One region of the Serratia rubidaea genome, then DNA from elsewhere that is predicted to be linked to it. Evidence: predicted binding sites of a transcription regulator. Region 1 holds the regulator's gene; each other region holds the start of a gene.
What was found. Region 1 encodes CRP, which controls carbon source genes, mostly activating them, when cyclic AMP is high. Its sites were predicted from a motif close to ATGTGANNNNNNTCACAT; they were not measured.

Region 1 (7,904 bases):
ACCGGTAAGACCGTGACGTTGCAAAAAATGGCCGAACAGTTTTCACGCATCGGCGTGCCGGTGTTCCTGTCGGACGTGAAGGGCGACCTGTCGGGGATCGGCACCGAGGCGGTGCCGAATGAAAAACTGCAGGCGCGCCTGACGGCGATTGGCGTCGCCGACTGGCAACCGCAGGCCTGCACCATTATCCCGTGGGATATCTACGGCGAGAAAGGCCACCCGATCCGCGCCACGGTTTCCGATCTCGGCCCGCTGCTGCTGGCGCGCCTGCTGGACCTGAACGAGGTGCAAAGCGGCGTGCTGCAGCTGGTGTTTAAAATCGCCGACGATAACGCGCTGCTGCTGTTGGATATGAAAGACCTGCGCGCGATGGTGCAGTACGTCGGCGACAATGCCAAACAGTTCAAAACCCAGTACGGCAATATTTCCACCGCCTCGGTCGGCGCGATCCAGCGCGGCCTGCTGACGCTGGAGGAGCAGGGCGCCAACCTGTTCTTCGGCGAGCCGATGCTCGACATCAACGATCTGATGAAAACCGACGCCAACGGCCATGGCGTGATCAATCTGCTGGCGGCCGACAAGCTGATTAACCAGCCGAAGCTCTATTCGGTATTTCTGCTGTGGCTGCTGGCGGAGCTGTTTGAACATCTGCCGGAAGTGGGCGATCCGGAGCAGCCGAAGCTGGTGTTCTTCTTTGATGAGGCGCACCTGTTGTTCAAAGACGCGCCGGCGGCGCTGCTGACCAAGATTGAGCAGGTGGTGCGCCTGATCCGCTCCAAAGGCGTCGGCGTTTACTTTGTGACGCAAAACCCGCTGGATATTCCGGACAGCGTGCTCGGCCAGCTGGGCAACCGCGTGCAGCACGCGCTGCGCGCCTTTACGCCGCGCGACCAGAAGGCGGTGAAGGCGGCGGCGCAGACCATGCGCGCCAACCCGGACTTTGATGCGGAAACGGTGATTGGCGAGTTGGGCGTCGGGGAGGCGCTGGTGTCGTTCCTCGATGAGAAGGGGCGTCCCCATGTGGTGGAGCGCGCGATGGTGATCGCGCCGGAGTCAAAAATGGGCATGCTGGGGGCGGAAGGGCTGAACAGCGCCATCAATAAATCGCCGCTGTACGGCCGTTATGAAGAGATGGTGGACCGTGAGTCGGCCTATGAGAAGCTGTCGTCCGAGGGCTTTGCCACCGTCGGCCAGGATGCGGAGGCGGTGGATAAAGCGGCGCCGCAGGCCGGCCAGCAAAGCGGCGGCGGCCTGATGGGCAGTCTGAATGAGCTGCTGTTCGGCTCCACTGGCCCGCGCGGCGGCAAACGCGACGGCATTGTACAGACCGCTGCCAAAAGCATGGCGCGCGATCTGAGCAAGCAAATTCTGCGCGGCGTGCTGGGTTCGATCATGGGCGGCCGTAAAAAGTAACGGCCATAAACCGGCCTCATTCGGGGCCGGTCTTGTTTTCTCTGTTATGGATATTTCCGTGCCGTTGAGCAAAGTCGTATCGCATTTGAAACTATTTACGTCATTGCTGGCGGCATCAACGCTGTTGGTTAGCATTATCGGCATTGGAGTGATGCTGCTGTATTTATGCGTGGAAGGTATCGGTATCAGCAGCCTGAGCCTGAAAGAGAGCATGACGTTTATCATCGTCGCCGTCCTGTTTTCTTTCATCATGGTAGTCGGGCTGGTCTATGGCGCTTATGCGACGGTTGCGCCAATGACTTTTCTCGCTTATTTGGTGACGAAATTTTGGGGGAGGGAGTTGGTTCGCCACAAACTTGTTCAGGGTAAAATTACGCTGTTTTTATCATTGATCTTATTGTTGTTTTTTGTGGCGATACTGTGTTTGCCCGGGGACAGTCAGCGGTCATGGCCCGTCGTCTATTTTCTCTGTATTGGCTTAATCTTTAACATGCTGTTCTTATTCCATAACAGGGAGGGCGAGCACCCGCTCTATCAGCGCATTGGCGCGATGTTTTTTGTCTCCTGCGGTTTGATGCTTATCGCACCGATTCCCAAGGCGTTGTCAAATTACCCCATGATGATGTTGGGTTACCGTTCTTGGCCGAGCGACGCCATCTTGATGGATGCTGAGCACCAGAAGCGCATTCAAGGCTATGCCGCTCTGGTCGGCGTCCCGGTAAAAACCTGCCGGGTGGGTGAGGATCGTTACGTCAGCGACGATATCACTCTGGTGTGGGATAGCGCTCAGGACGGGAAGCAGTTTATTCGCTTCAAACAGGATGATACGTTTTTGTTTCCGCTGCAGGGCGGGCAGCCGTTAGAGAAGATTAAAAAAGGAAAAAGGCAGTTGTGCCGCGACGCGGTATAATCAGGTCCTGTTTCACTGTTGACGTTTACCATGCTGCTGCTGATCGATAATTACGACTCCTTTACCTACAACCTTTATCAATACTTCTGCGAGCTTGGCGCCGAGGTGGTGGTAAAGCGCAATGATGAACTGCAGCTGGCCGATATTGACCGGCTGGCGCCGCAGCATCTGGTGATCTCCCCTGGCCCCTGCACACCGAACGAGGCCGGCATTTCGCTGGCGGCGATTGCGCACTTTGCCGGCCGGCTGCCGATTCTGGGCGTCTGCCTGGGGCATCAGGCGCTGGGGCAGGCATTTGGCGCCGATGTGGTGCGCGCGCGTGAGGTGATGCACGGCAAAACGTCGGCGATTCGCCATACGGACAGCGGCGTTTTTCGCGGGCTGAATAATCCGCTGACGGTAACGCGCTATCATTCGCTGGTGTTGGACGCCAAAACGTTGCCGGACTGTTTTGAGGTGACCGCCTGGAGCGAGCGCGACGGCATGCGCGATGAGATCATGGGCATTCGCCATCGCACGCTGGCGCTGGAAGGGGTGCAGTTCCATCCGGAGAGCATCCTCAGCGAGCAGGGGCACGCGCTGCTGAGTAATTTCCTTAAAAGTTAATCGGTTATAAGTTTTTCGCCATTATCGATGATTTTGGTTTGCCCTTGATTGGTTTTTTATGCATATTTTATGACTATATTGTCACTTTGGTGGCGGCGTTAAAAAACCAATCTCTTGAGGTGGAACCCAATAATGACGGAAAAACATGCGGTCAATCGCAGCACGTTCGATCAGGTGATTTTGCCGGTTTATGCACCGGCGCAGTTTGTGCCGGTAAAGGGCCAAGGCAGCCGCGTGTGGGACAGCGAGGGGAAAGAGTATATCGATTTCTCCGGCGGCATCGCCGTTACCGCATTGGGCCACTGCCACCCGGCGCTGGTGGCGGCGCTGCAGCAGCAAAGCGAAACCCTGTGGCATACCAGCAATGTGTTCACCAATGAACCGGCGCTGCGGCTGGCCAGCAAACTGATTGACGCCACCTTTGCCGACCGGGTCTTTTTCGTCAACTCCGGCTCGGAAGCCAATGAGGCGGCCTTTAAACTGGCGCGCCACTATGCCATTACCCGCCACAGTCCGTATAAAACCAAAATTATCGCCTTCTATAACGCCTTCCACGGCCGGACGCTGTTTACCGTCTCGGTGGGCGGGCAGGCGAAATATTCCGACGGCTTCGGGCCAAAGCCGGCCGATATCGTGCACGTGCCGTACAACGATCTGGCGGCGGTCAAGGCGGTGATGGACGACAGCACCTGCGCGGTGGTGATGGAGCCGATTCAGGGCGAAGGCGGCATTACGCCGGTGGACGCCGAGTTCCTACAGGGCGTGCGCGCGCTGTGTGACCAGCATCAGGCGCTGCTGGTGTTTGATGAGGTGCAGAGTGGTATGGGACGTACCGGCAAACTGTTTGCCTATATGCACTACGGCGTGACGCCGGATATTCTCACCACCGCCAAAGCGCTGGGCGGCGGCTTCCCGATCAGCGCGATGCTGACCACCGAGGAGATTGCCTCCGCCATGCAGGTCGGCACGCACGGCAGCACCTACGGCGGCAACCCGCTGGCCTGCGCGGTGGCCGAGGCGGCGCTGGAGGTGATCAATACGCCGCAGGTGCTGGACGGCATTACGCAGCGCCATGCGCTGTACGTGGCCAAACTGCAGCAGTTGGCCGAGAAATACGGCGTGTTCAGCGATATTCGCGGCATGGGGCTGCTGATCGGCGCTGAACTTAGCGCGGCCTATCAGAATAAGGCGCGGGATTTCCTGGCGGCTGCGGCCGCGCATGGCGTGATGATCCTGAACGCCGGACCTAACGTTATCCGTTTTGCGCCGTCATTGGTGATTGAACCGCAGGATATTGAAGAAGGGATGGCGCGTTTTGAGCGTGCGGTGCAGGATGTGGTGAATGCGGCATAAGCTACCCTTGCCGTCAGCATAAAAAACGGCGCGTATGCGCCGTTTTCTTATTAATTAACGCGTGCCATAAACGACGATGGTTTTGCCGTGTGCGGAGATCAGGTTTTGATCTTCCAGCATTTTCAGGATGCGGCCGACCGTTTCGCGTGAGCAGCCGACGATCTGACCAATTTCCTGACGTGTGATTTTAATTTGCATACCGTCAGGGTGGGTCATGGCGTCCGGCTGTTTCGCCAGGTTCAGCAGGGTCTGCGCAATGCGGCCGGTAACGTCAAGGAAGGCGAGGTTACCCACTTTCTCCGAGGTGACCTGCAGGCGGCTGGCCATTTGCGCGGAAAGGCGCATCAGAATATCCGGGTTGACCTGGATCAGCTGGCGGAATTTCTTATAGGAAATTTCAGCTACTTCACAGGCGGTTTTTGCTCTCACCCAGGCGCTGCGCTCCTGGCCTTCTTCAAATAATCCAAGCTCGCCGATGAAATCCCCCTGGTTGAGGTAGGACAGGATCATCTCTTTACCTTCTTCATCTTTAATCAGCACCGCAACGGAGCCTTTCACGATGTAGTAGAGCGTTTCGGCCTTTTCACCTTGGTGAATCAGCGTACTTTTGGATGGATATTTGTGGATATGGCAATGAGACAGGAACCATTCGAGAGTCGGGTCTGTTTGCGGTTTGCCGAGAACCATTCGCTATTATCCTCTGTTGTAATCGCTGCCTTGTAACACAGGGATCAAAGATCCCTGTTAAACGCGTTGATAACCGGTAATGCATGCGGGCTATAAACAGGTTTTGAGGCGTGCCGTAAAATACGCTATTGCCCTTAGCATATTAACTTGCTGACGGTGCTGCAAGCTACATTCTGTTAACATCTCGCTGAAGATGCGTTTCCTTGGGCAGATCCCTGAAAAATCGGTGTCCAAAAAAGAGTTATTGCGGTTTGTTTGTAGCATAGAGTGAGGCGAGTGTCTTCTGTTGTCTCGCTTCAGCATGACCAGCATCAGGTTCCGTTGCCAGTTTTAGTGCGAAAGCGTAGTCTGATTTTAAGAAATTAACCGGAGTGAGCAGTATGCAGGCAAGAGTGAAATGGGTGGAAGGATTGACCTTCCTCGGTGAGTCCGCGTCGGGCCATCAGGTGATAATGGACGGGAATGCCGGGGAAAAAGCGCCGAGCCCGATGGAGATGGTGCTGATGTCGGTGGGCGGCTGCAGCGCGATCGACGTGGTGTCGATTCTGCAAAAAGGCCGCAACGACGTGCGCGACTGTGAGGTAAAACTCAGCTCACAGCGCCGGGAAGAGGCGCCGCGCACCTTTACCGCGATCAATCTGCATTTTATCGTCAGCGGTAAAGGGCTGAGCGACAAGGTGGTGGAGCGGGCGGTCAATCTGTCCGCCGAAAAGTACTGCTCGGTATCGCTGATGCTGAGCCAGGCGGCAACGGTGACCCACAGTTTTGAAATCCGCGCCGTGGAATAACTTCACCCGGCGTGCGCCGGGTGCGAAGCCCGTAAGGCGCGCGCCGCTATTCGATCTTTTTCCCTTCCAGCAGGCGCTGCACCAGCGGCGCCATAATCAGCTCCATCGCCAGCCCCATTTTGCCGCCCGGCACCACCAGCGTATTGATATGCGAGATAAATGACCCCTGCAGCATCGCCAGCAGATAGGGGAAGTCGATCTGATCCAACCCGCGGAAGTGAATCACCACAAAGCTTTCATCCAGCGAAGGGATGGCTTTGGCGGCGAACGGGTTGGAGGTGTCGACCGTCGGCACCCGCTGGAAGTTGATATGGGTGCGGGAAAACTGCGGCGTGATGTAGTTGATGTAGTCTTCCATCGAGCGCACCACCGAATCCATGACCGCTTCGCGCGAATGGCCGCGTTCGCCGGTATCGCGGATCAGCTTTTGGATCCACTCCAGGTTAACGATGGGCACCACCCCGACCAGCAGATCGACATGGCGCGCCACGTCGTGCTGGTCGGTCACTACGCCGCCGTGCAGGCCTTCATAGAACAGCACGTCGGTCGGCGATGGCAACGGCTCCCACGGCGTGAAGGTGCCGGGCACCTGGTTGTAGGGCACCGCTTCGTCATAGGTATGCAGGTATTTGCGCGAGCGGCCGCTGCCGCTTTTGCCGTATTCGATAAAGCTCTGCTCCAGCAGGCCGAAGTCGTTGGCCTCCGGGCCGAAGTAGCTGATATGGCGGCCGAGGTCGCGCGCTTTACGGATCGCGGCGTCCATTTCCGGCCGGGTATAGCGATGGAAGCTGTCGCCTTCCAACTGCGCGGCGCGGATATCCAGCTGCTGGAATATTTTGCGGAACGCCACGCTGGTGGTGGTGGTGCCGGCGCCGCTGGAGCCGGTCACCGCGATTACGGGATGTTTGGCGGACATACTTGGGTTACTCCGTAGTAATAAAGCGCGCGTATCAGAGAATAATTTTTAGTGTGGTTGATACATTTTTGCCAGCGGCAAGCTGCGCGAGTTGGTTTGCAAGATGTCCATTGTTACCTGATTTTTGCCGTCAGTCATAGGGCGCCGGCGCGATTAACTCTCCTGCCGGCCGGCGCGCAGCTGTCCGCGGGGCATGATATTGACGGTTTCATGCAGCTCCGACCAAACCAGCACCACCTCGCCGCTCTGCAGCTGGCGGCGCACGTCGGCCACTTTCTGCTCCAGCGAGCGTTCATGCTCGCCGTAGTCGGTGCCTTCACGCAGCACGAAGGCTTCAATCAGGTTATTCAGCGTACTGCTGTCCAGTTCTTTCCAGGGAATAATCACGTTATTTATCCAGATAAGGGGTAAGCCAGGCGGGAATGCGCTGTTCCAGCCACATTTGCGGTTTGTGCAGCGTGCCGCCGACAAAGCCGACGTGGCCGCCGCGCTCGGTCAGCTGATATTCGATATTGGGCGGCAGCGCGCTCAGATCGGGGATCACCGCGTCGGTCATAAAAGGATCGTCTTTGGCGTGGATGATCAGCAGCGGCGTTTGGATCTCCGGCAGCAACGGCAGCGCGCTGCAGCGCCGGTAGTAGTCGGTGGCGTCGCGGAAGCCGTGAATGCGCGCGGTAATGGCGTCGTCAAAGTCGCGCATCCGGCGCAGTCCTTTGAGCTGCGGCAGCCGCAGCGGCAGCGACGCCGGGTCGCGCAGCAGCTTGCGGGTGGCGTTCTGCTTGAGCTGGCCGAGCAGGTAATGCTGATAGACGCGGGAGAAGCCCTGCTCCATCCGCAGGGAGCACGGCTCCAGCATCAGCGGCGCGCTGACCACCACTGCGGCGTCCAGCAGGCTTGCCTGGTGCTGCTGCGCCAGATAGCAGGCCAGCATATTGCCGCCGAGCGAAATGCCGACCGCGGCGGTGGGAGCGGCGCCATGGGTATCCCGCAGCCAGCGCAGGAAAAAGCGGGCGTCTTCCGTTTCGCCGGAATGATAAATGCGCTGCTTGCGGTTGGGCACGCCGCTGCAGCCGCGAAAGTGCATCACCACGCCCAGCCAGCCTTTTTCACGCCAGGCGTGCAGCAGGCCGTGGGCATAGGGGCTGTAGAAGCTGCCTTCCAGGCCGTGGAACAGCACCACCCGGGGCTTATCACCCGCGTTTGCGGGGTCCTCGCTCCAGGCCAGATCGAC
Region 2 (7,904 bases), 1.4 Mb from region 1:
GGTTGAGCGCCATTTCGTCCTGGCGGATATGCGCGTAGGCGTATTCCAGCACGGCGATATACAGCGACTCTTTATTCTTGAAGTGGTAAACCACCATGCGTTTGGTGGTGTCCGCCTGTTCGGCAATGCGCTCCAGGCGCGCGCCCTTCAGGCCCGCTTCGGAGAACTCCGCCAGCGCGCTGGCGAAAATACGCTGTTTCAGCCCTTCGGGGTCGTTTTTGCGGGGATGTTTTGCGGATGTTTCGCGAGCTGTACTCAAAATAGGCTCCGTAAAGTAGGCCGTCGCGGCGGGCTGGTGCTGACGTCGCGAACGGGAAGTCAGCCGCCACTGTAAAATCCGGCGGGCAAAAGTGCAAATCTCACCGCGGCGGCCGAAATAAAAACGCCGCCCGGAGGGGCGGCGTTGCGGCGTTCGTTTGGTATTCAGGACTTCTTTCAGGTCAGCTGTTGTTGGTCAACACCCGTCGCGCTTCGTGATAGCGCTTGTTCCAGTACACATTGGTCAGCTTGGAAATCATCACGCCATTGCTGGTGGACGCATGAACAAACTGATCGTTCCCCAGATAGATGCCGACGTGACGGCCGGTGGAACCGGAGCGGAACAGCACCAGATCGCCCGGGCGCAGTTTGCTGCGCTGCACTTTTTTGCCCATATCTTCCTGCTGATAGGTCGAGCGGGGCAGATCCATACCGAACTGTTCGCGGAAGGTGCGTTGCACAAAGGCGGAACAGTCGATGCCGCGTTTGCTTTCACCGCCCAGACGGTAGCGGACGCCTTTCCAGTCGGCGTACTGGTCCAGAATTTTTGACTTGATGTCAACATTACGCACCATGGCCTCGAATTCATCCTGAGAGGCTTGCAGTAAAAGACCGCCTTTGTCATTAACTGCATGCATCTCAGTTTGTGCGTTGTTCGAATTGGCCGTGTGAGTCGAACTACAGGCGGAAAGCAGGACTGCTGCCGCCATTGCGGGTACCAACCGCAACATGTATCTCAGAAAAGGTTGAGATTTGACCATTGTTCTCGAATTCCCTTGAAGTCCTTAACGACGAATGTCGTCACCTGAAAAATGCCAAACTGAACGAGGCCGGATTGCATCCTGCGTTATCCCCCATCGTCAAACGGCAAAAAAATGTGCTCTAACGCACACTTTTCCCGGTTTTAATAGCGAAAAGAGATAAAACAGGCACAAACGTTAAAGAGATTACCGGAAGATATGGGGGATTGCGAGCCTTTTTCTCTGACTTTTTTATCAGAATTAGCGATGTAACATAATGTAAAACTTCAGATAAAAAAAACGAAACCTGTTCGGACGATCCGGGCGAGCAACGGCGGGGCAAAATTGGGTGGGCGGCGGGAAAAATGAGCGCAGGATTTGGCGGTGGTTTTCCCCCGCCGCGGAGGCGCTGCGGGGGAAGATAACCTCGGTTTATGGCCGGCCCGGGCGGTGTTTACCGGGCAACAGGCGATTTAACCCGTCAATCAGGGCATCGCTGGCCGGGGTCATCAGCCACCAGCTGGCGCCGACCAGCACCACGGACAATGAACCGACCGCGATATCGGTGAACCAGTGGGCGCCGATCATCACCCGCGGCAGTGAAAACACCACGACGATCGCCAGCGCGATAAGAAAGGCGCGGACGTTAAAGTAACGCAGCATAAAGCAGGCGAAAATAATCAGCATCATGCCGTGGTCGCCGGGGAAGCTGTCGCTGGAGGCGTCTTTGGTCGGAATGCCGGTCAGCTCGCTGACGCGGTTGATATTATCAAAGGTCAGCGTCGGGCTGGGGTGTTTCACCGGCAGCAGGTGCCCCAGCTGGTTCAGCACCACCGCGGTCAGCAGCATCACCACGCCGGTCACCAGCAGGCGACGGCGGCCATAGGCATCCTGTTTCAGATAAAAATAGAGGTACAGCAGCCCCATGGCGATCAGCGAAATGGCGTCAAAGGCGCGGTTATTGGTAATCGCCACCAGGTGTAAAAAGGCGGGATCGCTGGCCAGATGCTGATTAAAGAAGAAGAAAATGGCCGAATCCACTTTAAACCACAGCCCGTGGTTGGCGGGTAAATACCAGGACAAGAATAAGGCGATGCCCAGGATATTAAGGAGCAGAATACGGGGAAGATTACGGCGCGTCATGAAATAACCTGTGTCGATAGTCAAAAAACGATGATAACGGTAAAGCCGTCAGCCTAAACGAATCTTAAACAAAGCCGATTGCAACGCATTCCAGTCGGCGTCCGCGCTGTGGATCAATTCAATGCGGCTGTCCAGCGGCGGCGCAGGACGGGTTTCAATACTGAGATCCTGCCCCTGGCGGTTGATCACCAGCGTTCCTTCGGCAATGCGCACCACGCCTTTGGCGCGGTCGACCGGCGCCAGGCGGATCCACTCCATCATGCCGATGGTGTCAAACTCGGTATCGCCGTCAAAAATCCAGCCGCAGGCGGTGTAGCCTTGCCCCTGGTTCAGCGCCCGACGCCAGCGCGAGTTGGACGGCAGGCGCAGTGCGGCCAGCCCCTGGGGCGCGGCGTGCGCATGATGATGCTGTCCGTCGGGCAGTTCCGCGTGGTTGGTGCGCGGCAGGTCGAGCAGCGCGACGTCCATCTGTCCGCGTTCAATCTGGTAGACCGGCCGACCGGCGGCGGCGTTTTCCTGCCAGCTTTGCAGCGCGTCGCGGTCGGCCGCCTGCCAGACGTCGCTTTTGTTCGCCATAATCAGGTCGGCGGCCGCCAGCTGATCGCGGAAGTTTTCATTGTCGCGATAGCGTGCTTCCCGCAGCTGGCGGGCATCCAGCAGGCAGACGGTGGCGCGCAGATCGATCCAACCGCCGTAGGTGTCCTGCGTCAGCAGCGACAGGATCTGCTTCGGATGGCCAAGGCCGGTGGGTTCAATCAGCAGCCGGTCGGGTTTGGCCTGCTGCAGCAGCATATTCAGCCCGACCTGCATCGGCAGCCCGTTGACGCAGCACATGCAGCCGCCGGGGATCTCTTTCAGTACGGCGCCGGAGTCGGCCAGCAACGCGCCATCAATGCCTATTTCACCAAACTCGTTGACCAACACCGCCCAGCGCTCATTTTCCGGCTTGTTCGCCAACAGGTGACGGATGGTGGTGGTTTTGCCGCTGCCGAGGAAGCCGGTGATCAGGTTGGTTTTCGTCATAAATATATTCCTGATGTTAATTTATTTAACAGTTCAATTATTGAGCATTATTGATGGGATTATCACTGACTCTCCCGGACACGTGTGCTGAATCACAAATCTTGCAGATAAAAATGCGCCTTTCTGGTTTCAAAATCCATCTTGCGATACAAGAAATTTCCTAAGGAAAATCACTATGTTCAGTGCGGTCTTTGTTGTTATTAGCTTGTTTTTCTTCTGTTAATTGAGCAAGCACTCAACAAATGTGGCATCTGTTCTTGAGATTACTCCTAGGTATATCCCCTATGTTTAAATTGGCTTAATAAAAATATGAGGTGGCCATGAATACCCATAGGTTTATCACTGTCGTAGGCGCATTGTGTTTATGGATGATGGCCGGCCATGCCGGCGCGCTCGGCGGCACCGTCCGCTTTATTGGCGCAGTGGTGGAGAGCCCTTGCGAGCTGAATATTACGGCAACGACGGCGCAGACGGAATGTTATCGCAATGGGCGTCACTATCAAAGCCAGCAATACACCTTGCCGAACTTCGAGACGACGCGCAAAGAACTGCCGCAGCATTTGGGTACGACGGAGATTCGCTGGGTGGACCAGCAACAGCAACTTGCCATAATGACGATAGATTATCGTTAACCGCCGGCCATACCGGGCGCGGTTGCCCGGCATGGCCGATCGTTCTGCTTATTAGTTACTGACCCACTCCTGCACCGTCTGACGCGCGCCGCGATCGCGCAGCGACAGATAGGCCTGCGTCACCGCCGCGACAAACGCCGGATCCTGCGGCAGCGCCTCGCCAAAAATGGCGTTGATCGCCAGCAGCTGACGCACCCGCTGCTTGTCATCCGGCGTGCTGGCGACCACCTGCTGCAGAGTGCTCAGCATCGGGTCGCGAATATCTATCGGCTGCCCGGCGTCGTCGATGCCGCCGACGTAACGCATCCAGCCCGCGACGCCCAGCGCCAGACCGCTATACTCGCCGCCGTGCGCCAGGTGCCAGCGCACGGAGTCCAGCATGCGCTGCGGCAGCTTTTGCGAGCCGTCCATGGCGATCTGCCAGGTGCGGTGCTGCAGCGCCGGGTTGCTGTAACGCTCGATCAGCTGGTCGGCATAGGCGGCGAGATCGATGCCGCTGACGCTGAGCGTCGGCGCCTGTTCCGCCAGCATCAGCCGGCGGGCGGCCTGACGGTAGTTGACGTCCGTCATGCAGTCGTTGATGTGCTGATAGCCGGCAAGATAGCCGAGGTAGGCCAGAAATGAGTGGCTGCCGTTCAGCATGCGCAGCTTCATCTGTTCGAACGGCAGTACGTCGTCCACCAGCTGTGCGCCGGCGATCTCCCACGCGGGTCGACCGGCAACGAAGTTGTCTTCCACCACCCACTGAATAAACGGCTCGCAGGCGATGGCGCACTCGTCCTCGACGCCGCCCAGCGCCGCGGCGATTTCATCCAGCGTTTCCGGTGTGGCCGCCGGCACGATGCGGTCGACCATGGTGCTGGGAAAGGTGACCTGCGCTGCGATCCAGGCGGCCAGATCGGCGTCGCGCGCCTGCGCCAGATCGATCACCGCATGGCGCACCACGCGGCCGTTTTCCGGAATATTATCGCAGGACAATACGGTAAACGGCGGCAGCCCGCGCTGGCGACGCAGGCGCAGGGCTTCCACCAGCAGGCCGGGCACGCTGCTCGGCTGGTCGGGGTTGGCCAGATCGGCGCGGATGGCCTGATGCTGCAGGTCCAGGCGTCCGCTGCCGGGTTCAATACAGTAGCCTTTTTCGGTAATGGTCATGGAGACGATCGCCACCTGCGGTTCGGCCAGCTTTTCCAGCACCGCCTCTACGCCTTCCAGTTTGCGGTGGACGCTGTCATGCACCGCGCCAATAACGATCGCCTGATTACCGGCGGCGCCTTTTTCCAACACCGTATAGAGGTGGTCCTGCCGGCGCAGCGTTGCAAACAGCTTGTCGCCGCTGAACTGGCTGATTTCACACAGCCCCCAGTCGCCGCCCTGACGGTTAAGCACCCGGTCGGTCAGTAATGCCTGATGGGCGCGGTGAAACGCGCCGAAGCCGATATGGACGATGCGGCTGCGCAGGGCGCTGCGGTCGTAGCTCGGCTGTTGGACATCGGCGGGAAGCGGCTGGTTGGCGATCGTGTTCATGCAAAGCTCCGTAGCAAAGTAAATGGCTGGCCGGCGGCGGAAAAGCTATCAGACCAGTTGGCCGTGCGTTATCGGTAAGGCCGCGTGCGGACGGCATCGCATTCAGAGTGCCATAGCCGCCGCGGCGACGTTAGTCATTACGCCGCTGTCATGGCAAATAAAGCGCGAAGCGTGAGATGGATCAATCAAACGAAGTTTGCATTTTGACAGCCGGCGGCGAAAGAGTAAGTTAAAGATGAATGACATCTATCGCAAGTTGGTATAACAACATTCTCTGAAATATGCGATCTGCCTCACCACAGGCGATCGGCAGGCGCAATAATAAGGATACGGTATGGAACAGACGTGGCGTTGGTACGGGCCGAATGACCCGGTTTCTCTGGATGATGTGCGTCAGGCGGGCGCCAGCGGCGTGGTGACGGCGCTGCATCATATCGCCAACGGCGAGGTGTGGCCGGTTGACGAGATCAAGGCGCGCCAGGCGCTGCTGGCGGAGAAGGGGCTGGTCTGGTCGGTGGTGGAAAGTATCCCGGTGCATGAGGATATTAAAACCCAGCGCGGTGACGCCGCGCGCTACATCGCCAACTACCAGCAGTCGCTGCGTAATCTGGCGGCCTGCGGCATTGATACCGTGTGCTACAACTTTATGCCGATCCTCGACTGGACGCGCACCGATCTGGCGTATCAGCTGCCGGACGGATCCAAAGCGCTGCGTTTTGATCAGATCGCCTTCGCCGCCTTCGATCTGCATATTCTGCAGCGCGCCGGTGCGGAGCAGGATTACAGCGCCGATGAACAGGCGCAGGCGCAGGCGTATTTCGCCGCGATGAGCGAGGCGGAGATCGCCAAACTGACCGGCAATATTATCGCCGGTTTGCCGGGGGCGGAGGAGGGCTACACCCTTGAGCAGTTCCGCGCGCGTCTGGCGGAGTATGAGGGGATTGATAAAGCGCAGCTGCGGCAGAATATGGCTATCTTTCTGCGGGCGATCGTGCCGGTGGCGGAAGAGGCGGGGATCCGCCTGGCGGTGCATCCGGACGATCCGCCGCGGCCGATCCTCGGCCTGCCGCGCATCGTTTCCACCATCGAGGATATGCAGTGGCTGAAGGAATGCGTCGACAGCATTTATAACGGTTTTACCATGTGCACCGGCTCCTACGGCGTGCGCGCCGATAACGATCTGGTCAAGATGATCGAAACCTTCGGTGATCGCATTCACTTCACCCACCTGCGCGCCACTTGCCGCGAAGAGAACCCGAAAACCTTCCATGAGGGAGCGCACCTGCAGGGCGATGTCGATATGGTGGCGGTGATTGAGGCGATTCTGAACGAAGAGCAGCGGCGACTGCGCGCCGGCGACCGCCGGCCGATCCCGATGCGTCCGGATCACGGTCATCAGATGCTGGATGATTTACGCAAGAAAACCAACCCCGGCTATTCGGCGATCGGTCGTCTGAAAGGGCTGGCGGAGATCCGCGGCGTGGAGCTGGCGCTTAAACGGCGTTTCTTCCCGGAACTTTTGCCGTAAAAGCGCGGGGGGGAAACCTAAAGGATTTCAAGTCGCAGCAAGGCGGCAAGTCCGCGAATCCCCGGGAGCTTACATCAGTAAGTGACCGGGGTGAACGGACGTAGCCAACGACGCTGCGGCTTGAAAGACGCAGGGTTTTTTAGTCGGCGCGGCTCATGTAGCGACGCTCGGCAATATGAATTCTGATCTTGTCGCCGTTGCTCAGATACTCCGGCACGTGGATCACCAGGCCGGTGGCCATGGTCGCCGGTTTGTTGCGCGCGCTGGCCGATGCGCCCTTGATGCCCGGTGCGGTTTCGACGATTTCCATATCCACGGTCTGCGGCAGCTCCAGCGCCAGCACCTGGCCGTCCAGCGTCAGTACCTGCATGCCCGGCAGGCCCTCTTCCGGAATAAACAGCAGTTCGTCTTCGATCTGCTCTTTTTTGAAGATATACGGCGTGTAATCTTCCTCATCCATAAACACGTACTCTTCACCGTCGATATAGGAGAAGGTCACCTTGCGGCGCGACAGCGAGATGGTGTCGAGGATGTCGTCGCCCTTAAAGCGCTCTTCCACCTTCAGCCCGGTGCGCACGTCGGAGAAGCGCATTTTGTACAGCGTGCTGGCGCCGCGGGCGCTCGGGCTCTGCACGTCGATATCTTTCACCAGCAGCAGTTTGCCGTTGTGGCTGATCGCCATGCCGCGTTTAATTTCGTTAGCTCTTGCCATAAAAATAAACCTGTTTACGAGGAGTCTTGGGAGGTGGCGACACGTTACTCGCGCCGCGGCGTTCAGGCAAGTAGCGCGCGTGAAAATAAACGCGGATCAAGCGGGACGGCGCGCCGTCCCGCAGGCGGGATTATTTAAATACCGGCAGCATGCCCAGCAGCGCCAGACAGTGCGCGACGGCGTTAATCAGGCCGAACAGGATGATAAAGGCAATCATGCCGCGGCCGCCGGGGGCGCGATAGTCGGACTGCGGGAAACGGCGGCGGCTGGCGCGCGCCATCAGCGCCGGCACGATCACCGCCCACACCGTCGCCGCCAGGCCGGCAAAGCCGATGGCGTACAGG
Region 3 (7,904 bases), 1.0 Mb from region 1:
CAGGCGCACCACCTGATAATCCTCCACCCGCCAGGCGGTGACGATCACCATCGCCGCGCCGAGCCGGCGCTGGAACTGCGTGATGCGCTCCTTATCCAGTTCTCTGCCATACAATAGCCAACCGGTGTGGCCCGCCCAATAATCCAGCGGCATCACTTCGTCACCGCTCAGCGAAAGGGGAAGGCCCGGCCATTGGGAGATCTCGGCCGGGAGGTCACAATAGGTCAAACTATTCGACATCATTAACTCCTGAAGGGGCAGCTTGGGTATACCCGCCTGATTCTACGTTGCGACGGCGTGAAACCAAAGCGGTGACGGCGGGCAAAGACAGGCAAGACGCGTGCTATACCCTCAATCATTCGCGTTGCAGGAAGGCGGCAGAAGAAGGCATGCCGGAGCGCGGGCTCAGGCCGGTGCTGCGCCCTGCAACGTGAAGCATCACGGGTATAAAACAGCCCACCAAGCTATCCTATCGGGCCGGCTTCTGGCAACATAAACTCTCTCTGAGATTAAGGAAGCCGTATGGCTAAAGCCAAACTAAAATTTCGCCTGCACCGCACCGCCATCATTCTGATTTGTCTGGCGTTATTAGTGCTGCTGATGCAGGGCGCCTCCTATTTTAGCCTGAGCCATCAGCTGGCGCGTTCCGAGCAGGTGGAGGATCTGGCGCAGACCCTGACGAAACAGGTCGCCTTCAGCCTGGCGCCGCTGCTCGACGACGACAGCGATATTGATAATCAGCGCATCGACGCCATCCTCAGGCAGATGACCGACCACAGCCGCATCCTGGACGCCAGCGTCTATCAGCTGGACGGCACGCTGATCGCCCACGCCGGGGAAACCATCAGCGTACGCGATCGCCTGTCGCTCGACGGCAAGCGCGCCGGCAGCTACTTCAATAATCAGCTGGTTGAGGCCATTCAGTGCAAAGACGGTCCGTGCGGTTTTATCCGCATCACCCTGGATACCCACGTGCTGGCGACCGAAGCCAAACAGGTGGATAACACCACCAACCTGTTGCGGCTGATGATGCTGCTGTCGCTGGCCATCGGCATTATCCTGGCGCGCTGCCTGCTGCAGGGCCGCCGCAGCCGCTGGCAGCAGTCGCCCTATCTGCTGACCGCCAACGCGCCGCTGGCCGACGGCGACGATGACAAGCAGGAGCAGGAAAGCGCCGCGCCGGCCTCCGGCGACGACGATGCGCGCAAGCCGTAGCGCCCGCTGCGCATAAAAAAACGCCGGTCGGGTTGGCCCCACCGGCGTTATTGTCACCACGGCGGCTGTACGCCGCCAGGCGGACACGCTTACTCTTTATCGCCCAGCAGCACGGACTCCAGCGCGATAACGATCATTTCGTTAAAGGTGGTCTGACGCTCTGCGGCGGTGGTCTGCTCGTGGCGCAGGATATGGTCGGACACGGTGCAGATGGTCAACGCTTTACAGCCGTACTCTTCCTGCATTTCCGCCACCACGCCGTAGATGCCGGCCGCTTCCATCTCTACGCCCAGAATGCCGTACTTTTTCAGCACCTGGAACATATCCGGATCCGGCGTATAGAACAGATCGGCGGAGAAGATGTTGCCGACGCGCGCCGGGATGTTCTGCGCGGCTGCGGCGTCAACCGCGTTGCGCACCATGTCGAAATCCGCAATCGCCGCGAAGTCGTGGTCTTTAAAACGCAGGCGGTTCACTTTGGAGTCGGTGCAGGCGCCCATGCCGATCACCACGTCGCGCAGTTTGATATCGTCGCGCACCGCGCCGCAGGAGCCCACGCGGATCAGTTTCTTCACGCCGAACTCCGCAATCAGTTCACGCGCGTAAATGGAGCAGGACGGGATGCCCATACCATGACCCATAACGGAAATTTTGCGGCCTTTGTAAGTACCGGTGAAGCCCAACATGCCGCGCACGTTGTTCACTTCCACCGCGTCTTCCAGGAAGGTTTCCGCGATATATTTCGCGCGTAACGGGTCGCCCGGCATCAGAACGACGTCTGCGAAATCACCCATTTCGGCGTTAATGTGCGGAGTTGCCATAATTATTTTCCTTCTACTATCGTCATGAATAAAAATGCGCCGGGGTATTCCCCCGGCGCCAACTGCGTATTAGAACATAGTCTTGCCATATTCCATTGGCGACAGCCCAAAATAATTCGCGACGGTCTGGCCAATATCGGCAAAGGTTTCACGGTGGCCCAGCGAACCCGGTTTCACGTTCGGGCCGTAGACCAGCACCGGAATGTGCTCACGCGTATGGTCGGTGCCGCCCCAGGTCGGGTCGCAGCCGTGGTCGGCGGTGAAGATGATCATATCGTCGTCTTTCACCAGCTTCAGCAGCTCCGGCAGGCGGCGGTCGAACAGTTCCAGCGCGGCGGCATAGCCCGCCACGTCGCGGCGGTGGCCGTAAGAGGAGTCAAAATCAACAAAGTTGGTGAACACGATGGTGTTGTCGCCGGCCTGCTCCATCTCTTTGACGGTGGCGTCAAACAGCGCGTCAATCCCGGTCGCCTTAACCTTTTTGGTGATGCCGACGTTGGCGTAGATATCGGCAATCTTGCCGATGGACACCACTTCGCCGCCCTTCTCATCCACCAGCTTTTTCAGCACGGTCGGCGCCGGCGGCTCCACCGCCAGATCGTGACGGTTGCCGGTGCGCTGGAAGTTGCCCGGCTTGTCGCCGACGAACGGACGGGCGATCACGCGGCCGATGTTGTAGCCGCCTTCGGTCAGTTCCTCACGGGCGATTTCGCACAGTTCATACAGGCGATCCAGACCGAAGGTTTCTTCATGACAGGCAATCTGGAAGACCGAGTCCGCCGAGGTGTAGAAAATCGGCTTGCCGCTCTTCATGTGTTCTTCGCCGAGCTGATCGAGGATCACCGTACCGGAGGAGTGGCAGTTGCCGAGGTAGCCCGGCAGCTTGGCGCGCTCCACCAGCTTATCCAGCAGTTCCTGCGGGAAGCTGTTGTGTTCGTCTTTAAAGTAGCCCCAGTCGAACAGTACCGGCACCCCGGCGATTTCCCAGTGGCCCGACGGCGTGTCCTTACCGGAAGAAAGCTCGCTGGCATAGCCGTAAGCGCCAATGATGTCGGCATTTTCGTCCAGTCCCGGCGGGAAGCTGCCGGTGGACTCCTGCGCCGCCTTGCCCAGGCCGAGACGGCTGAGGTTCGGCAGGGTCAACGGGCCGCTGCGGCCGTTGTCTGCTTCGCCGCGCGCGCACATTTCGGCAATGTGGCCCAGGGTATCCGAGCCTTTGTCGCCAAAACGTTCAGCGTCGGCGCTGGCGCCGATGCCAAATGAGTCCAGAACCATAATAAATGTACGTTTCATTGTTTTCTCCCGCGTGATTCCACGCTCTGACGGCGCAATACGCGCCGCCTCGATTAAATAAATGGCCTTACTGGGTGATGCGTTTATACACCACCGGCGTCGCTTCCGGCGCCTGGTCGCTCAGCGTCATCGCGCCGCGCACCGCGTCGGCCGCCTGCTGCCAGCTCTCTTCGTCGTTGGCGTGGATCACCGCCAACGGCTGTTTGGCATCAATGCGATCGCCCAGGCGCGCCATATCGGTCAGTCCGACGCTGTAGTCGATGCTGTCGGTGGCGCGACGACGGCCGCCGCCAAGGGTCACCACCGCCATGCCCAGTTCACGGGTATCCATGGCGCTGACGATGCCTTCACGCTCGGCGTACACCGGCTTGCTCAGCGTCGCCGTCGGCAGGTAGCTGTCGTAACGTTCAACAAAGTCGCTCGGACCCTGCTGCACCGCCACCATGCGGCCGAAGATTTCCGCCGCCTTGCCGTTATCCAGCACCGCCTGCAGTTTGGCGCGCGCATCGGCGTCATCCTGCGCCAGGCCGCCGGAGAGCAGCATTTCCACGCACAGCGCCATGGTGACTTCCAGCAGGCGCGGGTTACGGTATTCGCCGGTCAGGAAGCGCACCGCTTCGCGCACTTCCACCGCGTTGCCGGCGCTGGAGGCCAGCACCTGGTTCATATCGGTCAGCAGCGCCGTGGTTTTGCAGCCGGCGCCGTTGGCGACGCCGACGATGGCCTGCGCCAAATCTTCCGACAGCGCATAGGTCGGCATAAAGGCGCCGGAGCCTACTTTCACGTCCATCACCAATGCATCCAACCCCTCCGCCAGTTTCTTGGCCAGGATCGAACCGGTGATCAGCGGAATAGAGTCCACGGTGGCGGTAATATCGCGCGTGGCATAGAAGCGTTTGTCCGCCGGGGCCAGCGAACTGGTCTGGCCGATAATCGCAACGCCGACCTCTTTGATGATTTTACGGAAAGCGGCGTCATCCGGGAAGATATTAAAGCCGGGAATGGCTTCCAGTTTATCCAGGGTGCCGCCGGTGTGGCCCAGACCGCGGCCGGAGATCATCGGCACGTAGCCGCCGCAGGCCGCCACCATCGGGCCGAGCATCAGCGAGGTTACGTCGCCCACGCCGCCGGTGGAGTGCTTGTCCACCACCGGGCCGTTGAGATCCAGGCTCTTCCAGTCCAGCACCGTGCCGGAGTCGCGCATCGCCATGGTCAGCGCCACGCGCTCCGGCATGGTCATATCATGAAAATAGATGGTCATCGCCAGCGCGGCGATCTGCCCTTCGGAGACGACGTTATCGCGGATACCGTTAATAAAGAAGCGGATTTCCTCTTCGCTCAGCGGCTGACCGTCACGTTTCTTACGAATTATTTCTTGTGCCAGGAACAAAATTTCCTCCTGCAATATGCGTGTGCAGTGTTGTCAAAGACGCCCCGGACGCGCCGGGGCGAAAGCGAGAATCAGTAGCCGCTGCCGGACGTCTGCGCGCTGTAGCCCAGCGTGGTCAGCAGGCTGGCCAACAGGCTGGAGGCGCCGAAACGGAAGTGCCGTGCATCAGCCCAGTCTGCGCCCATGATACGCGCGGCAAGTTGCAGATAATGCTGCGCCTCTTCCGCAGTGCGTACGCCGCCGGCTGGCTTGAAGCCCACCTGCGCGCCGACGCCCATATCGCGGATCACCGACATCATCAGCTCAGCGCTTTCCAGCGTGGCGTTCACCGGTACTTTGCCGGTTGAGGTTTTAATAAAGTCCGCCCCGGCGTTGATGGAGATTTCAGACGCCTTGCGGATCAGCGCCGCGTCCTTCAGCTCGCCGGTTTCGATAATCACTTTCAGCAGCACATTCGCTTCGGCGCAGGCCTGCTTGCACTGTTTCACCAGATCGAAGCCGACCTGCTCATTGCCGGCCATCAGCGCGCGGTAAGGGAACACCACGTCCACTTCATCGGCGCCGTAGGCGATGGCCGCACGGGTTTCCGCCAGCGCGATAGCAATATCATCGTTACCGTGCGGGAAGTTGGTGACGGTGGCGATGCGGATATCCGGCGTGCCCTGCTCGCGCAGCGTTTTACGGGCGATCGGGATGAAGCGCGGGTAAATGCAGATGGCAGCGGTGTGGCCCGCCGGGCTGTTCGCCTGACGGCACAGCGCGATCACCTTCTCGTCGGTGTCGTCGTCGTTCAGGGTGGTTAAATCCATCAGGCTCAGCGCGCGCTGCGCTGCGGCGGTTAATTCGGTCATAAAACTCTCCAACTTGAGCTGCTTGCTGTTGGCGAGCGGACTTGGTTCCGTGAAGATAGCGCGGGGTAATCACTTCCCCGAGGGCAACTGAGGTCCTTCTCACCGCACATTAGGCTAGACGTGCAAACAGCCTGTAGTAACGATTAGAACACGCCGGTCATAGGCCGGGCCGCGTCCAGGTGTAAAAATCCAATAGGGGTAACGCTCTAACAGTTAGAGATTATATGTGAAAATAATCACAAAATAACGCGATATTGTTCACAGAATAACAAAAGCTTCACCGCGCACCCCGTCAGGCCGCGCCGGACGGGCTTTCTTCACCGCCGCCGGGCTGCGGCGGCGGCAAAGAAAAACGCTCTGCAAGTATAGTTTACAGCGCCAGGAAGAACCCGGCGATGGTCGCGCTCATCAGGTTGGACAGGGTGCCGGCCACCACCGCCTTCAGACCCAGACGCGCAATATCATGACGACGGTTCGGCGCCATGCTGCCTAACCCGCCCAACAGAATCGCCACCGAAGACAGGTTAGCGAAACCACACAGCGCGAACGAAATTATCGCCTTGGTGTGGGCGGACAGCACCTGCAGCCCGTCGGCGGTCACCGCCTCATCCGGACGCAGATAGGCGCCGAAGTTCATAAAGGCGACAAACTCATTGACGATAATCTTCTGACCGATAAAGGAGCCGGCGGTCATCGCCTCGCTCCACGGCACGCCGATCAGGAAGGCGATTGGCGAGAAGATCCAGCCCAGCAGCAGCTCCAGCGACAGCTGCGGATAGTTGAACCAGCCGCCGATGCCGCCCAGCATGCCGTTCAGCAGCGCGATCAGGGCGATAAACGCCAGCAGCATCGCGCCGACGTTCAGCGCCAGCTGCATGCCGGACGCCGCGCCGGAGGCCGCCGCGTCAATCACGTTGGCCGGGCGCTCCTCTTCGGCAATCAGCTTGGTCGCATCGTCCGTATCATGGGTTTTTTCCGTTTCCGGCACCATCAGCTTGGCGAACAGCAGACCGCCCGGCGCGGCCATAAACGAGGCGGCGATCAGGTATTCCAGCGGCACGCCCATCTGCGCGTAGCCGGCCAGCACCGAACCGGCCACCGACGCCAGGCCGCCGCACATCACGGCAAACAGCTCGGACTGCGTCATGGTGGCGATATACGGCCGCACCACCAGCGGCGCCTCGGTCTGGCCGACAAAAATATTGGCGGTGGCCGACAGCGACTCGGTGCGCGAGGTGCCCAGCACTTTCTGCAGGCCGCCGCCCAGCACGCGGATCACCAGCTGCATAATGCCGAGGTAATACAGCACGGCGATCAGCGACGAGAAGAACACGATCACCGGCAGCACGCGCAGCGCAAAAATAAAGCCGCCGCCGCCGAACAGTTCAAACATCTTGTCGGACACCAGCCCGCCGAAAATAAACGAAATGCCCTGGTTGCCGTAGGCAATCACATTGGCCACCCCTTCCGACATTCCGCCCAGAATGCGCCGGCCCAGCGGTACGTACAGCACCAGCGCGCCGATCGCGATTTGAATAATAAAGGCGCCGAGCACGGTGCGCAGGTTAATCGCCCGCCGGTTGCTGGAAAGCAGCACCGCGATCGCAATTAACACCGCCATCCCAATCAGGCTCATGATGAGTTGCATGCAAAGTATCCCTGTGGTGAAAAATAAAACAGATTCTGCCCGGCATCATTGTGGGCTAACTATTGGTAACGGAGCGGGATTATACTGAGCAATATTGCGCCAGACTCGTCTTACATCACAAATGTATACAAACAGGCGCAAACGAAAATCTTATAACGTGATGAGCATCACACTTTTACCGCTGTAACGGCGGTTACAGGGCAAACAGGGATTGGGTATTTTGCCAAAGCCGATCGGCAATCTGCTCGGGCGGTTCCGAACGCAGCTGACACAGCGCCTGAAACACCTCGGCGGCGCGTTCCGGGCGGTTAGGCTCGCCCTGGTGGCCGGCCAGCGGCATATCCGGCGCGTCGGTCTCCAGCAGCAACGCGCTGAGCGGCAGCTGCGCCATCACCGCGCGGGTTTTCTGCGCCCGCTGATAGCTGATGGTGCCGCCGACGCCGATAAAATAGCCCAGCCGCACAAACGCCTGCGCCTGCGACAGACTGCCGGCAAAGCCGTGCACCACGCCGCGGCGCGGCAGGTCGGCGCGGCGCAGCATGGCGGCCAGCGGGTCGTGGCTGCGGCGTGAATGCAGAATCACCGGCAAATCATGGCGCTTCGCCAGCTGCAGCTGGGCGCGCAGCAGCGTCTGCTGACGCTCGAACTGCGGCTCGGCCATGTACAGATCCAGGCCGATCTCCCCG
Region 4 (7,904 bases), 390 kb from region 1:
GGCCTGTTCCACAACCTCGCCGTCCTCCGGCAGACCGGAAATTTGCGCCAGCGCGGCTTTCGGCCCGCGTTCGCTCAGCAGCTGCGCCAGCTCCTGCGCCTGCGGATCCTGGGCGCTGCGGTAGTGCATGGCGGCGGCGACGCCCTGAATCAGGTTGGCGTGCGGCAGGCCATACTCCAGCGTGCCCAGCAGCGGCTTGATCAGGCGGTCGCCGGCGCTCAGTTTACGCAGCGGCTGGCGGCCCACGCGCTCGACGTCGTCGTGCAGGTAAGGGTTTTCAAACCGGCTGAGGATTTTTTCGATATAGGCCGCGTGTTTTTCCGGCGCAAAGCCGTAACGCTTGATCAGCACCGCGCCGCTCTCCACCATCGCGCCCTTCACCACCTGGCGCACCGCCGGGTCGAGAATCGCGTCGCGGATGGTCTGCAGCCCGGCCTGCTGGCCCAGATAGGCGGTAATCGCATGGCCGGTATTGAGCGTAAACAGTTTACGTTCGACAAACGCCATCAGGTTATCGGTCAGCTCCATGCCGGCAATCGCCGGCGGCGCGCCCTTGAACTGGGTCTGGTCGACGATCCACTCGCTGAAGGTTTCCACCGTCACCGCCAGCGGATCGTCGCTGCCCGCTTCCGCCGGCGGCACGATGCGGTCCACTGCGGAATCGACGAAGCCGACATGCTGCTCCGCCCACGCCTGGTCGTCCGCCGACAGCGCGGCAAAGACCTGCTGTTTCAGCTGGCTGGTGCCGCGCACCATGTTTTCGCAGGCGATAATATTCAGCGGCCGCGCATTGCCCTGCCGGCGGCGTTCGCTCAGCCCTTTGGCGATCGTGCCGGCGATTTTGGCCAGGATCTGCGGGCCGACGGCGGTGGTGACGATATCGGCGTCGGCGATCAGCGCCACCGCGTCATCGCTGCCGCTGTTGACGGCGCTGACGTTGCTCACCGTTTCCGTGCGCTCCTGCTCGCCGACGATGCGCACCGGGTAGCTATTGCGTTGATTGAGCGCGTCCAGCACCGTCTGGTTAACGTCGGCGAAAGTCAGTTCGGCATGCGCATCGGCCAGCAGTTTGCCGATAAAGCCGCGGCCGATATTACCGGCGCCAAAATGTAATGCTTTCATAATGATAACCTTCTTAAATATGACAAGGGCGCAGCCTGACGCTGCGCCCCTATGGGATTTAGTCTTTCTTGCCGCCGAGCAGCTCCAGCACTTCCTGCCGGCTTGTGGTATTCGCCAGCCGCTCAATCACCGTGTCGTCGTCCAGCGCATTGGTCAGGCTGGTAATCACCTGGATGTGCTCGTTATTGCGCGCGGCAATGCCGATCACCAGGCGCGCCACCTCGTCCTCTTCGTCGCCGAAGCGCACGCCCTGCGGGTACTGGCAGAACACCACCCCGGTGCGCAGCACGCGGTCTTTGGCCTCAATGGTGCCGTGCGGCACGGCGATGGATTCGCCCAGATAGGTGGAGGTGAGTTTTTCACGCTCCAGCATCGCCGGCACGTATTCCGCCTCGACGTAGCCGCCTTTCACCAGCTGCTCGCCGGCAAAGCGGATCGCCTGCTCTTTATCGCTGGCTTCCAGGCCGAGGAACACGTTGTCCTCCCCCAGTTTGAACAGCGCCGGTTCGTCGTCGGCGGCGCTCTCGTCAGGCGCGGCCGTCGCCGGCTGCGGCTGGGACGCGCCGCCGTTGGCGGCCAGCAGGCGCGCGGTCAGGTCGCTGTACAGGTTGCTGTCGAGGAAATTGGTCAGCGAGATATGCTGCGCCTGCGGCGCATGACGCATCGCGCGCTCCGTCAGGTCGCGGTGGGTAATCACCAGATCCACGTCGTCCGGCAGGTTGTTGATGGCGCTGTTGGTGACCGAAATGCGGGTCAGCCCGGCATCGGCCACTTTCTTACGCAGCACCCCGGCGCCCATGGCGCTGGAGCCCATGCCCGCGTCGCAGGCCACGATGATTTTGCGTACCGTGCTCAGGTCGCCGTCCAGCGCGGCGCCGGCCGCCTGGCTGCCTTTCGCCTGTGATTTCATATCGCGCATCCGGCGGGTCGCTTCTTCCAGATCGTCCTCTTCTTTCACTTTCGAGGTTTTCAGCAGGAAGCCGGCGACCACAAAGGAGACCACGAAGGCCGCCAGGATTGCCGCCAGGTTAGCGAAATAGGCGCCCTTCGGCGTCATCGCCAGCACCGCCAGAATCGAGCCGGGTGAGGCCGGCGACACCAGGCCGCCGTTCAGCATCGTCAGCGTGAATACGCCGGTCATGCCGCCGAGGATCACCGCCAGAATCAGGCGCGGGTTCATCAGCACATACGGGAAATAGATTTCGTGAATGCCGCCGAAGAAGTGGATGATCGCCGCGCCGCCGGCGGACTGTTTGGCATTGCCGCGGCCGAAGAACATATAGGCCATCAGCACGCCCAGCCCCGGGCCGGGGTTGGCTTCAATCAGGAAGAAGACGGATTTGCCGGCCTCGGTCGCCTGCTGAATGCCCAGCGGCGAGAAGATGCCGTGGTTGATGGCGTTGTTCAGGAACAGGATTTTCGCCGGTTCGACGAAGATCGAGGTCAATGGCAGCAGGTTGTGCACCACCATGACGTGTACGCCCGCCGCCAGCAGTTTGGACAGCGTTTCCACCAGCGGCCCGATGCCGAGGAAGGCCAGGATCGCCAGCAGCATGCCGATAATGCCGGCGGAGAAGTTGTTCACCAACATCTCGAAGCCGCTCTTGATCTTGCCGTCCACCCAGCGGTCAAAATGCTTGATGGCCCAGCCGCCCAGCGGGCCGGCGATCATGGCGCCGAGGAACATCGGCATATCGGCGCCGACAATCACCCCCATGGTGGTGATCGCGCCGACCACGCCGCCGCGCTCGCCGCCCACCAGTTTACCGCCGGTGTAACCGATCAGCAGCGGCAGCAGGTAGGTGATCATCGGGCCGACCAGCTTGCCCAGCGTTTCGTTCGGCAGCCAGCCGGTAGGAATAAACAGTGCGGTGATGATGCCCCAGGCGATAAACGCGCCGATGTTTGGCATCACCATATTGCTGAGGAAACGGCCAAAGTTCTGCACTTTGACCTTAATGTCTGGTGAAAGCATAAAACACACCCCTATTGTGAAGCGGTAATAGCATTACGCGCCGGCGAATGAATAAGAGCGCGCATTATTGTTGTTACGTTCCAGCCGCTTGGTGCTGTCTGTGAGGCGGACTCTAGCACGCTCGATTGACAACGCGTACTTGGTGAAAATTTTGTGACACAAGTCACTCAAAGAGGCTATAAACACCACCCTTCATGGTGATCGCGATCACAATTAGAGCGTGTAAAAAAGCAACACTGCCGCCATAATGAGCCAAAAACGCTATTTTTTGTGATTAAAATCACATTTTAATTTTGCATTTTTGTTTTTGTATTGTGATGTTTATCACATTTTATTTTCGGCGCGACGCGGCCTGAGCAACGTCCCCGCGTCGGCAGGCGCCAGCGCGAGAAAACGGGCCGTTTAGCCGTAATAAAGTTACAACGCGGGATTATCGTGAAGTGTAGTACAGAAAACCGGCGCTGCGGCGCATCCTGCGGGGTTCCCCGGGGCTTTGCCGCCATCGGTGGGGGTATTCCCTGCCCGCCGCATCCGCGCCGTTTGGGTGTCATGGGATATCACCATCAGGCTTCACGCAGGGAAACAGAACGCGAAAAGGCGCTATTATTCTGGGCGTTAATTAAAAGCATGTATTCTCTCATCCCGGCAATAAAAATAATGCCATCAATATCCGGCATGGCTTTTCGCAGCATTATTAGCGCCTTAGATAGCGGTGATAATCGTGTAAGGCCAAACAACAAAACACACATCGACTTATATCCAATCAATTACTCAACAAATAAAAAACAAAATCACAAAAAGAAATATATCCATACACCACCCAGAGTGAACCCCAACTAACTCATGCAATAACAGCACCTTAATAAAAACATAAAAATAGCATGCAAATAAATAAAGGCATAAATTATTATCATCAAAAATAATTCAAACCACATCCTATAATAATTTAAAATTACGTCATAACCTGCTGATATATATGTGTGTGAGATATTTTTCCATTTTAATTATCCGCTTAGGATTTTTTTTTATAAATTCACTCGCAAGCTGATAACGGCTACCTATACTTTCTCTCTGTCTTGGCGATTAATAATTTATTTATTGCATTTTCGGCGGGAGAAAAATATGTCACACATCACGACTTCGAAATTAAACAAGTTAGTTGCGCGCGTCAGAAAAGCTCAGGAGGCATACGCCGACTATTCTCAGGCGCAGGTTGACAGAATTTTTCATGCTGCGGCGCTGGCGGCAGCCGACGCCCGCATCCCGCTGGCGCAGCTGGCGGTTGACGAGTCTGGCATGGGCATCGTTGAAGACAAGGTGATGAAGAATCAGTTTGCCTCCGAGCATGTCTATCATGCCTACAAGGACGAGGTGACCTGCGGCATTCTGGCGGAAGACGAGGCGTTCGGCACTCTGACCATCGCCGAACCGATCGGGGTCATCTGCGGTATCGTCCCCGCTACCAACCCCACCTCGACGGTTATTTTCAAGGCGCTGATCAGCCTGAAAACCCGCAACGCCATTATCTTCTCTCCCCACCCCAGAGGCAGCAACGCCGCCAATAAAGCGGCGGAAGTGATCCTGCGCGCCGCGGTGGAGGCCGGCGCGCCGGCCGATATTATCGGCTGGCTGGACAGCCCGACCGTCGAGATGGCGGACCAGCTGATTCACCACCCGCAGGTGGATCTGATTCTGGCCACCGGCGGCCCTGGCCGCGTCAAGGCGTCGTACAGCTCCGGCAAGCCCGCCATCGGCGTAGGCGCCGGCAATACGCCGGTCGTGGTCGATGAAACGGCGGATATCAACCGCATGGTCGCCTCGGTGCTGATGTCCAAAACCTTCGATAACGGCATGATCTGCGCCTCTGAACAGTCGGTAATCGTCGTCGACGCGGTGTATGACGAGGTGCGCGCACGCTTTGCCGCCGCCGGCGGCTATCTGCTGCCGGAGCCGCAGCGGCAGGCGGTGCGCAATATCATTATGAAACAGGGGCGGATCAATGCCGATATCGTCGGGCAATCCGCGCTGAAAATCGCGGAAATGGCGGGCATTGAGGTGCCTGCCGACACCAAAGTGCTGATCAGCGAGGTGAGCGGGATCGGCGACGATGAACCGTTCTCCGGCGAGAAGCTGTCGCCGCTGCTGGGCATGTATCGCGCACAGCACTTCGATGATGCCATCAATAAAGCCGTCGCCCTGGCCGCGTTTGGCGGCGCCGGCCACACCTCCTGCCTGTATACCGATCAGGATAATCAGCAGGCGCGCATCGCCCGCTTCGGCGCCCGGCTGAAAACCTCGCGCATTCTGATCAATACGCCGGCCTCGCAGGGCGGCATCGGCGATCTGTATAACTTTAAGCTGCCTCCCTCCATGACGCTGGGCTGCGGCTCCTGGGGCGGCAATTCCGTCTCGGAAAATATCGGCCCCAAACATCTGCTTAACCGTAAAACCGTGGCCAAACGCGCGGAAAACATGCTGTGGCACAAGCTGCCGCAGGCCATCTACTTCCGCCGCGGCGCCTTGTCCGGCGCGCTGAAAGAGGTAGCAGCGCAGGGCAAAGCCAGACGCGCGTTTATCGTCACCGGGCCGTATCTGTTCAGCCAGGGGTTCGTCAAACCGGTGCTGGCGATCCTGCATGCGCAAGGGGTGGAAACCGAGGTGTTCGCCGAGGTGGGCGCGGAGCCGACCCTGACGATGGTCAACGCCGGCGCCCGGCGCATGCTGCAGTTTAAACCGGACGTGATTATCGCGCTCGGCGGCGGTTCACCGATGGATGCCGCCAAGGTGATGTGGATGATGTACGAACATCCCGAGGTTAAATTCAGCGATCTCGCCCTGCGTTTTCACGATATCCGCAAACGCATTTATACCTACCCCAGCACGCGGGTTAAAGCCCGGCTGATCGCCATTCCCACCACCTCGGGCACCGGTTCGGAAGTGTCGCCGTTCGCCGTCGTCACCGATGAAGCCAGCGGCCAAAAATACCCGTTGGCCGACTATGCGCTTACGCCCGATATGGCGATCGTCGATGCCGACCTGGTGATGACGATGCCCAAAACGCTGTGCGCCTACGGCGGCATGGACGCCATCACCCACGCGCTGGAAGCCTATGTCTCGGTACAGGCCAACGAATATGCCGACGGCCAGGCGCTGCAGGCGTTGAAGCTGCTGAAGGAGAACCTGCTGCTCAGCTATCAGGCCGGCGCGCAAAACCCGCGTGCGCGGGAACGGGTGCACAACGCCGCCACCATCGCCGGCATCGCCTTCTCCAACGCCTTTCTCGGCATCTGTCACTCCATGGCGCACAAGCTGGGGGCGGAGTTTCCCATCGCCCACGGGCTGGCCAACGCCATGCTGCTGACCAACGTCATCCGTTACAACGCCAATGACGACGCCGCCAAGCAGACGGCCTTCAGCCAGTACGATCGCCCGCAGGCCCGTTGCCGCTATGGCGAAGTCGCCGATCACCTGGGGCTGAACGCCGCCGGCGACAGTGCGGAACAGAAAGTCGAGAACCTGCTGACGTGGCTGGAGGGGTTAAAGGCGGAGCTGGCGATCCCGGCGTCGCTGCAGGAGGCCGGCGTCGATGAGGCGCATTTTCTGTCGGTGCTGGATCAGTTGGCGGTTGACGCCTTCGACGACCAGTGCACCGGCACCAATCCGCGCTATCCGCTGATTAAGGATCTGCGGCAGCTGCTGCTGGACTGTTTTTACGGCCGCTACTATCGCGATACGCCAAACGTCGGACGCCAGCGCGCGGCGGAAGAAAAGGAGGAGACCGAGGCCGCCAGGGCCACGGAGTAACCGGAATGCGCCCTGCTTACGTCAGGGCGCACGTCCGGCAGGTTTAGCGCATCACCACCTCATTGAGGGTCTTCTGCGCGTTTTGCAGGTCCTGCTGCTTGGCCGCCAGATTGGTCATCATGGCGTTGTACTGCGCGACCTGCTGCTGATTGCGGAACTGCACGCCGCCGTTGTTAAAGCTGACCTGATTCCCCTGCGCCTGCAGGAAGTCGCCCACCTGCACCAGCTCCTGGATAAAGCCGGCGGCGGCCGGGATGGTCGGCATCAGCGCATTGGCCGGCGCGGTAACGATTTTGTCGTAGGCCTGGTTATACACCGCCTTCAGATCGTCCGGCTGCTTCAGCGCCGCCCTGGCGCTGTCCGCCTGCGACTTGGCGGTCTGTATCTGCTGCCCCAGCAGGTTGAGCGCGCCAATCGACTGCTGCAGCCCGTCGCGCTTGCCGATATAGTCCTGCGCGGTGCGGATCTGGCTCACCTGATCGATAGCCGGCGTCAGGCTGGCGTCGACGGATTTATTTAATTGCTGTGAAAATGCGACTAAAATCGCGTAATCGCCGGCATAGTTGCCGAACTTCTGCTTCTGGTCTTCGCTCAGCGTCGGTATTTTCGCGCCGCTGCGCATTACGGTGTTTTGCAGATAGTCGATAAATGCCTTGCGCTGCTCCGGCTCTTTATCGCCGCAGCCAGCCAGCTGCATCACCACCAACAACGCTACGATCGGCGCCAACCAGCGCATCACGCCCTTGCTCTGAGTCCCTACCGCCATGTGAAATAACTCCCGTGATAAACGTGTCTTTTCATCAGCTTCCTGCCTGTTGCCGCTCCCTGCGACTTTAAGAATAGATCAACTGCCCGCGCTTTGCCGATTCCCGCGGCAAGCGGCGTAAAAAAGGCGCCCGCAGGCGCCTTTAAGGTTAATGGCAAAACCGCCTGATAGATCGAGATACCCGGGCCTAGCGTAACGAGGGGCGCTTCGGCGGCTTACGCCGCTACGACCCCATCG

Region 2: the regulator CRP is predicted to act here: its motif matches at 5,405-5,422, upstream of I6G83_RS22505 (mannitol dehydrogenase family protein).
Region 3: the regulator CRP is predicted to act here: its motif matches at 5,795-5,812, upstream of deoC (deoxyribose-phosphate aldolase).
Region 4: the regulator CRP is predicted to act here: its motif matches at 3,366-3,383, upstream of I6G83_RS07155 (PTS mannitol transporter subunit IICBA).

What each region holds. Positions count from the first base shown of each region.
Region 1 covers NZ_CP065640.1:1,145,795-1,153,698, reverse strand. The annotation lists gene I6G83_RS05395 (helicase HerA-like domain-containing protein) at 1-1,413, shown strand, start outside; gene I6G83_RS05390 (hypothetical protein) at 1,460-2,323, shown strand; gene I6G83_RS05385 (aminodeoxychorismate synthase component II) at 2,354-2,929, shown strand; gene argD (bifunctional acetylornithine/succinyldiaminopimelate transaminase) at 3,062-4,282, shown strand; gene crp (cAMP-activated global transcriptional regulator CRP) at 4,337-4,969, opposite strand; gene I6G83_RS05370 (OsmC family protein) at 5,350-5,757, shown strand; gene I6G83_RS05365 (phosphoribulokinase) at 5,804-6,673, opposite strand; gene I6G83_RS05360 (YheU family protein) at 6,827-7,060, opposite strand; gene I6G83_RS05355 (hydrolase) at 7,062-7,904, opposite strand, start outside.
Region 2 covers NZ_CP065640.1:4,778,552-4,786,455, reverse strand. The annotation lists gene I6G83_RS22530 (TetR family transcriptional regulator) at 1-259, opposite strand, end outside; gene mepS (bifunctional murein DD-endopeptidase/murein LD-carboxypeptidase) at 441-1,019, opposite strand; gene I6G83_RS22520 (phosphatase PAP2 family protein) at 1,431-2,141, opposite strand; gene I6G83_RS22515 (CobW family GTP-binding protein) at 2,190-3,164, opposite strand; gene I6G83_RS22510 (fimbrial protein) at 3,485-3,796, shown strand; gene I6G83_RS22505 (mannitol dehydrogenase family protein) at 3,848-5,320, opposite strand; gene uxuA (mannonate dehydratase) at 5,655-6,848, shown strand; gene yeiP (elongation factor P-like protein YeiP) at 6,988-7,560, opposite strand; gene mtr (tryptophan permease) at 7,691-7,904, opposite strand, start outside.
Region 3 covers NZ_CP065640.1:2,174,971-2,182,874, reverse strand. The annotation lists gene serB (phosphoserine phosphatase) at 1-240, opposite strand, end outside; gene I6G83_RS10110 (YtjB family periplasmic protein) at 523-1,215, shown strand; gene deoD (purine-nucleoside phosphorylase) at 1,305-2,036, opposite strand; gene deoB (phosphopentomutase) at 2,106-3,329, opposite strand; gene deoA (thymidine phosphorylase) at 3,397-4,719, opposite strand; gene deoC (deoxyribose-phosphate aldolase) at 4,791-5,570, opposite strand; gene I6G83_RS10085 (NupC/NupG family nucleoside CNT transporter) at 5,941-7,206, opposite strand; gene I6G83_RS10080 (TatD family hydrolase) at 7,412-7,904, opposite strand, start outside.
Region 4 covers NZ_CP065640.1:1,537,913-1,545,816, reverse strand. The annotation lists gene I6G83_RS07160 (mannitol-1-phosphate 5-dehydrogenase) at 1-1,122, opposite strand, end outside; gene I6G83_RS07155 (PTS mannitol transporter subunit IICBA) at 1,181-3,097, opposite strand; gene I6G83_RS07150 (hypothetical protein) at 3,533-3,937, shown strand; partial or broken gene adhE (bifunctional acetaldehyde-CoA/alcohol dehydrogenase) at 4,220-6,823, shown strand; gene I6G83_RS07140 (DUF3053 domain-containing protein) at 6,945-7,667, opposite strand.